Regions from separate parts of the Arthrobacter sp. PAMC25564 genome, predicted to be linked through region 2. Evidence: riboswitches for the same ligand, from Rfam matches in the RefSeq annotation. Region 2 holds a riboswitch; each other region holds the start of a gene.
The links. Region 2 has a riboswitch for cyclic di-AMP ahead of E5206_RS11355 (hypothetical protein). Riboswitches for the same ligand answer to the same signal wherever they lie in the genome.
Positions count from the first base shown of each region.

Region 1: linked by a shared signal. The riboswitch ahead of E5206_RS18800 (M23 family metallopeptidase) and the one ahead of E5206_RS11355 (hypothetical protein) in region 2 are both predicted to bind cyclic di-AMP.
Region 3: linked by a shared signal. The riboswitch ahead of E5206_RS00365 (hypothetical protein) and the one ahead of E5206_RS11355 (hypothetical protein) in region 2 are both predicted to bind cyclic di-AMP.

Region 1 covers NZ_CP039290.1:4,087,627-4,090,894, forward strand. Annotated here, with positions in the region: gene E5206_RS18790 (NlpC/P60 family protein) at 1-153, opposite strand, end outside; cyclic di-AMP (ydaO/yuaA leader) riboswitch at 462-645, opposite strand; gene E5206_RS18800 (M23 family metallopeptidase) at 769-1,593, opposite strand; cyclic di-AMP (ydaO/yuaA leader) riboswitch at 1,598-1,839, opposite strand; gene E5206_RS18805 (metal-dependent transcriptional regulator) at 1,960-2,655, opposite strand; gene serC (phosphoserine transaminase) at 2,973-3,268, shown strand, end outside.
Region 2 covers NZ_CP039290.1:2,435,043-2,438,310, forward strand. Annotated here, with positions in the region: gene E5206_RS11340 (cation:proton antiporter) at 1-800, opposite strand, end outside; gene E5206_RS11345 (hypothetical protein) at 797-1,234, opposite strand; gene E5206_RS11350 (hypothetical protein) at 1,298-1,552, opposite strand; cyclic di-AMP (ydaO/yuaA leader) riboswitch at 1,743-1,939, shown strand; gene E5206_RS11355 (hypothetical protein) at 1,944-2,690, shown strand; gene E5206_RS11360 (HAMP domain-containing sensor histidine kinase) at 2,843-3,268, opposite strand, start outside.
Region 3 covers NZ_CP039290.1:79,288-82,555, forward strand. Annotated here, with positions in the region: gene E5206_RS00360 (HAMP domain-containing sensor histidine kinase) at 1-1,441, shown strand, start outside; cyclic di-AMP (ydaO/yuaA leader) riboswitch at 1,591-1,749, shown strand; gene E5206_RS00365 (hypothetical protein) at 1,749-2,510, shown strand; gene E5206_RS00370 (bifunctional glycosyltransferase family 2/GtrA family protein) at 2,663-3,268, shown strand, end outside.

The DNA.
Region 1 (3,268 bases), 1.7 Mb from region 2:
GCCGCTGGTCAGGACCAGGCCGGATGCTGCAGCGATGACTGCAGCCTGGCGACCCATGCCGCCAGCGTTTTCGCCGACAGCCTTGGCAATGACAGCCAGCGAGTTGGTCTTGGTGACCTCGGCGCGGTGCCGTGCATTTGCACGAGTAGTCATTAAGTTCTCTCTTTCGTGATCCTTGGATCGCGCTTTTTGGGCGCGAGCTGAGGACGCTCCGGCATCTTGGGGGTACGCCGGATCGCCCCGAATGGGTTACTTAGCGAAGGGTGTACTGCGAAGACGCGCCAAAAGCGGGAACTGCATGCAGGTGCTTGGCCTGCGGGCCGGTCACGGTAGAGATCGGAACGGCGGTGCGGGCTCCATTCCGGGCGCCGCCAAGGGCAGCACGGGAATTGGATTTCAGCGGGCTCGTAAGAGCCGCGCCGGCGCGGTGACGCGCAGCATTGTGGCGTGAAGACACGAAAGTAGCCTCTCCCAATGCCTGCGAGGTGAGCTGTCGGATTCGGATGGGAGTCACCCGGCCGCGCCGCTTCCTGGGAAGCTTTGCGACTTAACCCCAAGGCCTTCTTGCGAAGACCAAAATTGGTTCCCCCGCCCCTGCCAGACGATGTAATGCGAACGGACCTTGAGCGGTGGCAGAGCTAGGCAATCCACTCAAGAGCGCCAACTTCGGAAAAGTTGGCGTACCTCATACGGTACAGGAGTCGGGATGCAATGTCACATTCAGATCACGGCGTGTCACAAGAATGCGAGAGTGACCCATCGTCTTGGCTAGAGCCAGCCAAGGGGGTCAACGACGTCGCCGTTGACCATCACTTCGAAGTGGAGGTGGCAGCCGGTGGAGGCGCCGGTGGTGCCGCTCAGCGCGATGATGTCGCCCCGGGAGACCTTCTGGCCGACCTGGACGGAAGACGAGGACAGGTGGTTGTAGGTGGTCTCCAAGCCGTTGCCGTGGTCGATCACCACCCGGTTTCCACCGCCGTACGGGTGCCATCCGTTGAAGGTCACGGTGCCGCTGGCTGCTGCATGGACGGAGGTTCCGCACTGGGCCGCGTAGTCCTGGCCGCGGTGGAACTCGCCCGCGCCCCCGGTGATCGGGCTGACGCGGTAGCCGAAGGGCGAGGCCGTGATCATCTGGTCCAACGGGGCACCCAGGGTGCCGGCCGACGCCGCGCGCGTAATGGTGCCCACGGACTGGGCACTCAACAGCTGCTTGAGTTTTCCATCCGGATCACCTTTGGTGCTGACGGCCGTGCGGCTGAAGTCGATTTTGGCGGCGGCAGCGGCAGTGACGTCCGGCTGGGCTGCGGCTGAGACCGAGCCGGCAGGAGCGCCGGCGTTCGTTGCCATCGCCGGACCGGTGACGGGGACCGTGACGGTCAGGACCAGGCCCGTGGCGGCGAGGGCGATTCCGGCCTTCTGCCCGACTCCGCTGGCAGCAGCGAAGTCCGTGACCTGGCGGAACGGGCTGCGGCGGCCGCGGCGTTCATCACGGTGCGCATCCCGCGGGCGGTCAGCCTGAACGGCGGCTGCCGGGCGCTGCTCCGGAGCGGGACCGATCGCGCGGCGACGGCCCCTGGTGGTCTGGGTGGTCAAGGACGGTTCCTCTCTGGAGAGCCTGCGGAGTTAGCTGTCGGATTCGGGTCAGAGAGATCAAAGACCCGGCCCGCCGTGGCAAGCACCAGGCACCGGGGCACCCAAGAGGCCCCTCGGTGGAGCGTGCATGCTGCTGACGGACTTCACCCCGAGGCTGTTGAAGAAACAGCCGGAAGTGGTTCCCCCGCCCCTGCCAGAAAGTGGTTCTGCCGCTGATCCGCTGGCAGGGCTCGGCTTCGGATCAGATAACACTTTGGTATCGGTACTGGGCCTTAACTATAGGCGATTAAACCGACCGGTAATGACTCTGTTATCTCCGTTGTGCACAACTCATGGGTCGTCCCATGAGCTGAACGATTGGCCCGGTTAGGCGACGGTAACAAACACATGGGCGGCCACTTCGGGCGGCAGCTCCAGCGCGCCCTCGATGTCCGCCACACGGACCGAGATGTACTCCCCCACCCGCTCCAGGGAAATCAGGGCGCCCGGCCTGATCCCGCCTTCATCGAGCTGGACCAGGAGTTCAGGTTCCACCTGGATGGGCTCGGCCAGCCGGTTGACGGTGACCCGCGAATCGGCGCCGTAGCCAGCCATGGCTTCCAGCAGGTTCACCACCCCGTCGGTGTAGGCGTGGGACGGCAGCCCGCCGAGCTCGGCAAGACCGGGGATCGGGTTTCCGTAGGGCGAGACGGTCGGTTGGTTGAGCAGGTCGAAGATCCGCCGCTCGACCCGCTCGCTCATCACGTGCTCCCAGCGGCAGGCCTCCTCGTGGACGTAGGCCCAGTCGAGGCCGATCACGTCGGCCAGCAGGCGTTCGGCGAGGCGGTGTTTGCGCATGACTTCGACGGCGCGTTTCCGGCCTGTTTCCGTCAGCTCAAGGTGCCGGTCGCCGGAAACGACGACGAGGCCGTCGCGTTCCATCCGCCCGATGGTCTGGGAGACGGTGGGTCCGGAGTGGCGGAGCCGTTCGGCGATCCGGGCGCGGAGGGCGACGATGTTTTCTTCTTCAAGTTCCAGAATGGTCCGAAGATACATCTCGGTGGTATCAATCAGATCCGTCATTCAGCTCAGCTCCTCGAGCGCCGTCCTTGCGTCATTCCCACCGTACCGCGTGCAGGATGCGCCCTGGCGAGATCCGCCGTACGTTCGCAGGACAGCTTAGCCTATTTTGAATTACTCCAGATAATCTTGCGGCCGCCCGGCTGTCCCCGGGCTGGGCCCCGGCCGGCGTCTCAATGACCGGAATGACCGGACTGTGACGGAGCCTTTTCCCGCCACCGCGTGGCAGTCAGGCAGAATGAAAGGGAGGCTTCGCTGCAGCCACGCCAGCCAAGCACCTCCCAAGCCACGCTACGTACCAGCCGAAAAATGGAGCCACTGTGAGCGACACCAGCATCACGATTCCCGCAAACATCCTGCCCAAGGACGGACGGTTCGGCGCCGGACCCTCCAAGGTCCGTCCGGAACAGATGGAGGCCCTCTCCGCGGCGTCGGCGACGCTGCTGGGGACCTCCCACCGCCAGGCACCCGTCAAGAACCTTGTCGGCTCTATCCGGAACGGGCTCGGCGAGTTCTTCCGCGCCCCGGAGGGCTACGAGGTCATCCTCGGTGTCGGCGGTTCCACCGCCTTCTGGGACATTGCCAGCTTCGGCCTGGTCCAGGACAAGGCCCAGCA
Region 2 (3,268 bases):
TCGCTGACGGCGAAAAGCTGGCGGGCCAGCCGTCTCGGTTCGCCGACCGCGGCCACCACCAGCCCGAACGAGAATCCAGCCAGCATCACTGAGACATGGCCGAAATTGGCCACCCCGGCCAGCGCGAACAGCAGAACCAGCTGGATCCGCAACTCCAGGGCAAACTTGCGGTTTTCCGAGAGCCGATGCATGCGCCGGCGGGCGCCGCTGCGCTCCAGCGAGCGAAGGACGAAAAAGATCGCAATGGCGCACGCACCCACCGCGAGCGCCCCGAGTGCGGCGCGGCCCGCGTTCGGCGGATCCAGGGCCAGCGGCAGCGCGACTATGCAGGCGACATCGGCGATGGCCACCTGCGCGGTCATGGCCACCACCTTCGGGCCGCCCAGGCGCAGGGAATCGACAATCGGCAGGACCATGGCCGCGGACGAGGACGCGAGCAGCACCACATACAAAGGGGCGTGCCCGGTCCCGAAGGCCAGGCCCATCCCGGTTCCAACGACGGCGGCGGCGAACCCGGCGGCGGCGGCCTGGCCGAAGCCCTTCCCGAGTGCGGAGCGGATCTGCGGATCCCGGACCGGCACATGGGTTCCGGCGACGAACATCATCAGGGCAAAGCCAATGTTTGCCAGCAGACTGAAGGTGGGATCGCCGGCGTCGACCAGCGAAAGCCCCGTCCGTCCGATCACGATGCCTGCCAGCAACTCACCCAGGACCACCGGAAGTCTCCAGCGCACCGGCAGCGCCAGCAGGGGTCCCGCGAGGGCGACGACGGCGATCAGCGCCAGGGACAGGAACGTCACCGCACGCCCGGCCCGGCAGCACCCCGGGTTCCCATATCTGCCAGTTTCACCGGAATGGGCGTGTTCTCGTCTGTCAGGTAGGAAGCGCAGACCCGGTGGTACCCGTCGGCGATCTGGGCCGGGATGCCGGCTTGGAGAATTCCGCGGACCAGCAGTACCGGCGAAAGCTTCCTGCCGGCGGCGATCTTGGCCAGATCCGCGGCGACGTGCGGGTTGTCCGGCCTCAGGAGCGGCAGCCCCGAGGCGCGCAGGATGTCTTTCGCGAGCTGATGCGTCACCGGGGCATTGCGCAGTGACTGCACGATCGCGGCGGCACCGGCACCATCGGTCAGGAGTGCGAGGTAGCTCTCCGCAGCCGGGTAGTCATGTTCCTCCGGCTCGGGGAGCCAGATCACTGATGCCGTGTCATCGCTTCTCTTGGAGTCTTTGGCCATGGACTGAGCCTAGTGCGGTCACCCGGCAAACGCTTTCTTTCCGCGGCTCCGTAAATCATGGGCCTAGTCTTGGGGCCGGCGCTCCACCACCGCGTAGGCCTTGCCGTCCAGGAACTCCCAGTCGGTGACCACCATGAACCCGAGGGCGTCCACCCTGTCATTGAGGACGTGGGCGTCAAAGCCGCCATCCCGGGGTTCGGCATCCCAGGTCAGGACATGGACTTCTTTCCCCTCCAGGATCAACAGCTCGGTGTTGACGTCGAAGTCGTCCTGCGGCTGATCACTCAGTTGGCAGATGGCGACACAGTGGCTGGTCATTTCGGGCCTCCGCTTCGGGATCGCTGATGGCATCATCCTATGCCCGGGCCCCCGGCGGCCCACGGAATCGGGCCCGATTCCCCCGGGATCCCCATGGATTCCACCCCATGGCCGTTACCTTAATGTGACATTTGGCCGCTGCGCCCGTACGGTTGTTAAGTGCCTGTTGTCTCCGATACGGGCACTCCCCAGCCGATTGCCTAACTCTGCCGCGGCCTCGGGGCATCTCGCAGCAAACGTCCGGCAGAGACGGGGAAACCACTTTTGACCTGCTGTCATACAGGTCTTGGGGTGAAGCCGCACAGCCTGCAGCCGCGGGCCTGAGTGCGGCCGGGTGCCTCCCATCCGAATCCGACAGCTCACCTCGCAGGCATTGGGAGAGGCTACAGCCATGTCTTCAGACACCGTCAATTCGCACAGCAGCACTGCCACGCACACCACGCGGCGCTCGGCACGTTCATCCGCAATCACCGGCAAGGCAGGCACCATCGGCCGCCACGCCGCCGTCATCGCCGCAGCCTCCGGCCTGGTCCTCAGCGGGGCCATGGCCGCCAACGCCGCAGAAGCACCCGCGGAACGCAACTCCGTGCCGGCGTCGTCCGTTGACGTCAAGGGCCAGGTCGGCGCGCCGCTCATCGCGGACTCAAGCGTCCGGATCAGCTTCGAACGCCCGGCCGTCAGCTCGACGGCGGCTCCGGTGATCGCACAGCCCGCCCCCGCCGCGGCAGCTGCCCCCGCCGCCGCGGCGCAGGCACCCACGGCTCCGAAGGCCACGGTGCAGGTCAAGGCAGCCCCGGCGGCCGCCGCCGCTCCGGCAGCCGGCGGCCTCAACGCCGCCATGCTCGCCGCCGCCTACGGCCAGCTGGGCATCACGCAGGACTGCACTGCCATGGTCGAGAAAGCCCTCGGCGCCGCCGGCAAGCCGGTCGGGGACCTTGGCCCCATGCAGTTCCTGAACTACGGCACCGTCGTGGCAACGCCCGAGCCGGGCGACATGGTGGTCCAGTCCGGCCACGTGGGCATCTACGCCGGCAACGGCCAGGTCATCAGCGGCGGTATGAACGGCGTAAACTCCACCATCGTCCACCCGCTGTCCTGGCTGACGGCCACCGGCGGCGTGACCTTCGTCCGTGCCTAAGCCTACGCACGGCTGACACGTTGACTGAACGGCGTGTGGAGGGGCCGGTGATCAGCTGCCTTGGGGGCGGCTGATCACCGGCCTTTTCGTGTGGACCGGGCAAGCTCCGCACCCGAAGCCACTCTGCCCCTGAAGCCCCTGAAGCCCCGCTCTTAGCGCCCCGCGAGCGGAAGCGTGAGCTTCATGGTTGTACCCTGCGGCCCGGTCCGGGCCACCTCGACGGTGCCGCCGGCGGCCGTGGCGATCTCGCGGACCAGCGCCAGTCCGATGCCGAAGCTTCGCTGCCCGCGGGTTCCATCCGGGCTGGGGGTCCGGACGAAGCGGTCAAAGATCCGGGCCTGGTCCACGCCCGTGATTCCGGGCCCGGTGTCCGCCACGCTGATAACCGCATGGTTCCGCTCCACCCCGGTGCTGATAGTGACGCTCCCGCCGGACGGCGTGTGGGCCAGGGCATTGTCCGCCAGGGCGAGCACAGCCCGCCGCAGCGAGTTCCGGTCGATCCGGGCCAGCGGCCGGCCGCCGTCGGAGAAGGCGAGACGGATGTCATGCCGTGACGACAGTTCCTGCAGGCTCTCGGT
Region 3 (3,268 bases), 1.8 Mb from region 2:
CCAGCTCGATACCCAGCTGGACCAGGCGTCGTCCCGTGCACGCGAATTCGGCCGGCCCCTGCCCGGCGGGACCGGCGGACGCCCCGACCCCCTCGAGGCCCGCGGCCAGGGCGTCGGCACGCTGAACGCCCGGATCCTGGGCGGCGCGGTCAGCAGCGCCGGCTTCCTCGCGGAGGACGCCACCCGCAAGAGCCTGTCCCCCGACGACGACTACGTCCTCCTCGCGCTGGCACCGAACGGCATCCCGGTGGACCGCACGCTGTCCGCCGGCGCCTACCGGCTCACGGCCGTCCAGGCACCGTACGGCGACGTGATCATCACCGGGCTTCCGCTGGCCGAGAAGGAGAACACCCTGGCCTCACTGGTCTGGACCATGGTGGTGGTGTCCGCCGGCGGCCTCGTGCTGATCGGCCTCGCCGGCACGGCCCTGATCCGCCGGACAATGAAACCGCTGGAGCAGCTGTCCGAGGTGGCCACCAAGGTGTCCCGCCTCCCGCTCGACGCCGGTGAGGTGGCACTCGCGGTGCGGGTTCCGGCGTCGGCCGCCCATCCCGGAACGGAAGTGGGCAGTGTGGGCTACGCGCTGAACCAGATGCTGGACAACGTCTCCAACGCGCTCGAGGCGCGGCAGCACAGCGAGATGAAGGTGCGCCAGTTCGTGGCGGACGCCTCGCACGAGCTGCGCACCCCGCTGACCGCCATCCGCGGGTACACCGAGCTGATGCGGATGACTGAGCACTTCACGCCGGACGGCGAGAAGTCCCTCGCCCGGGTGCAGAGCCAGTCCCTGCGGATGACCACGCTGGTGGAGGACCTGCTGCTGCTGGCGCGGCTGGACGAGGGCCAGCCGCTCAAGCTCAGCGATGTTGACCTCACGCAGTTGGCGATCGAGACGGTCAGCGATGAGAAGGTCATAGCCCCGGACCGCGTCTGGCAACTGGAGCTGCCGGAAGAGCCCGTGGTGGTCCGCGGCGATGCGGCCCAGCTCCACCAGCTGCTGGCCAACCTGCTCTCCAATGCCCGTAAGCACACCCCGCCCGGGACGAAGGTGGTCACCGGCGTGATGCGCTCGGCCGACGGCAGCGCCGTGGTGACGGTGACGGACAACGGCAGCGGGATCGCGCCCGAGTTCATTGACCGGGTCTTTGCCCGTTTCGCTCGGGCCGACGCGGCACGGAAGAACCCTGCGGTGACGACGGCAGCGGCGGCCGCCCGGGCGGGTGCGCCGGTCACCTCGGGGGCACCCGCCCGCGCTGGAGCAGGGCCGGCCGGCGGGGCCCCGGCACCGGCACCTACCGCCGAGGGGACCAGCGGACTGGGTCTGTCCATCGTGCAGTCGATTGTGGAGGCCCACGGCGGAACCGTCGAGGTCACCTCCCGGCCGGGCCGGACGGAGTTCGCCGTCCGCCTTCCACCGGCTCCGCCTGCCGCCCCCCGGTGACGATGTGGCGGGCGCTGGGCGCAAGCCGACGCACCGCCGTCGCGGTTTCTGTTATCGAAACGTGACTTAATCCCTCAACTCCGGTAGGGTTTTTCGAGTGCGGCCGCCATTGGGGCCGCATATCCGGACGGACGCCAAACTCTGCCGCTTCCCGGATTCCGCTGGACCAGGCAGAGGTGGGGGACCCAGAGTTCCCGGGCATTCTGCATGCATGCACCCTTGGGGTGAAGCCGACACGTGATCTTCCGTGCGGCCGGATTTCTCATCCGAACCCGACAGCTAACTCCACCGGCGTTGAGAGGCGATCATGACTGAATTCAAGGTACAACCGCGCCCTGCGGGCGTTGTCCGGAAATCCCGGTCCAAGGCCTCGCGCCACCGCGCCGAGCCAGCCAAGCCCGCTTCAGCCCTGTCCCGGTTTGCCGCCGGCATCGGATCCACCGGCCGCCGCGCCGCCGTCGTGACCGCAGCCTGTGCGGTGCTGATCGGAGTCGGCGCCGCCGGGCAGGCCGCCGATACCGCCCGCTGGAATGCCAGCGCCACCGGCGCCACCAGCGCCGAGGAGTCCATCCCCAGCGCGGATCCGCTGCCCAAGCTGAACTTCGAGAAGGTCCAGATCGCGGCGCAGCCCGTTGCCCCCGCCAGCGGCAGCATCGCACCCCAGTCCTCCGAGGTGAAGCCCGCGGAAGCGCCGGCACCCACGCCTGCTCCGGCACCCGCAGCAGCGCCGGCACCGGCACCGGCACCCCCCGTCGCCGTCGATGACCCGGCCGGGGCGCAGGCCTACGCCGCCGTGCAGGTGGGCAGCTACGGCTGGGCTCCCGGCGAGATGCAGTGCCTGATGAAGCTGTGGACCCGGGAATCCGACTGGAGGACAACCGCCACCAACGCCAGCAGCGGCGCCTATGGCGTGGTCCAGGCCCTGCCTGCCGAGAAGATGGCGAGCGCCGGCGCCGACTACCTGACCAGCTACCGGACCCAGATCAACTGGGGCCTGACGTATGTCAAGACCCGCTACGGTTCCCCCTGCGGCGCCCTGAACTTCCACTACGCCAACAACTGGTACTAAACCGGGCACAGCCAGCCCCTCAACCGGAGGCCCCGCATCCGCGCGATGCGGGGCCTCCGGTGTGCCGGCAGTTGCCACGACCGGCGGACTTCCACAGCCCTTGCACAGCTTGGCACTAAAGCCTTCATAAGAGCGGGCGTCACAGTGGAGGAATGACGTTCACAGACCAGGCCACAGGAACCCTGTCGCAGCCGCCGGCGACGGCGGACATTCCGGCTCCCGCCGCCGGGCCGGCACTGGCTGCCGGACCCGTTGCAGGACCCATCGCGGGGCCGGGCACCCGCCGCTCCCCCATCGACACCCGCACCACCCTGCCGGTGCTGGACGTGACCATACCGGTCTACAACGAAGAGCGGGACCTGGAAGCCTGCCTGCGCCGGTTGCACGCCTACCTGCTGGGCACATTCCCGCACAGCTTCCGGATCACCGTGGCGGACAACGCCAGCACGGACGGAACCCTCAAGACCGCCGAACGCGTGGCCCGTGAACTGCGCGAGGTGACGGTGGTCCATCTTGCTGAGAAGGGCCGCGGCAACGCGCTGCGGAAAGTCTGGCTCGCCTCGCCGTCGCCCGTCCTGGCCTACATGGACGTGGACCTGTCCACCGATCTCGCGGCGCTGGGGCCCCTGCTCGCCCCGCTGATTTCAGGACACTCCGACCTCGCCGTCGGGACCCGGCTGGCACACAATTCCCGCGTGATCCGGGGCCCCAAGCGGGAATTCATCTCCCGCGGCTACAACGTCCTGCTTCACACCTTC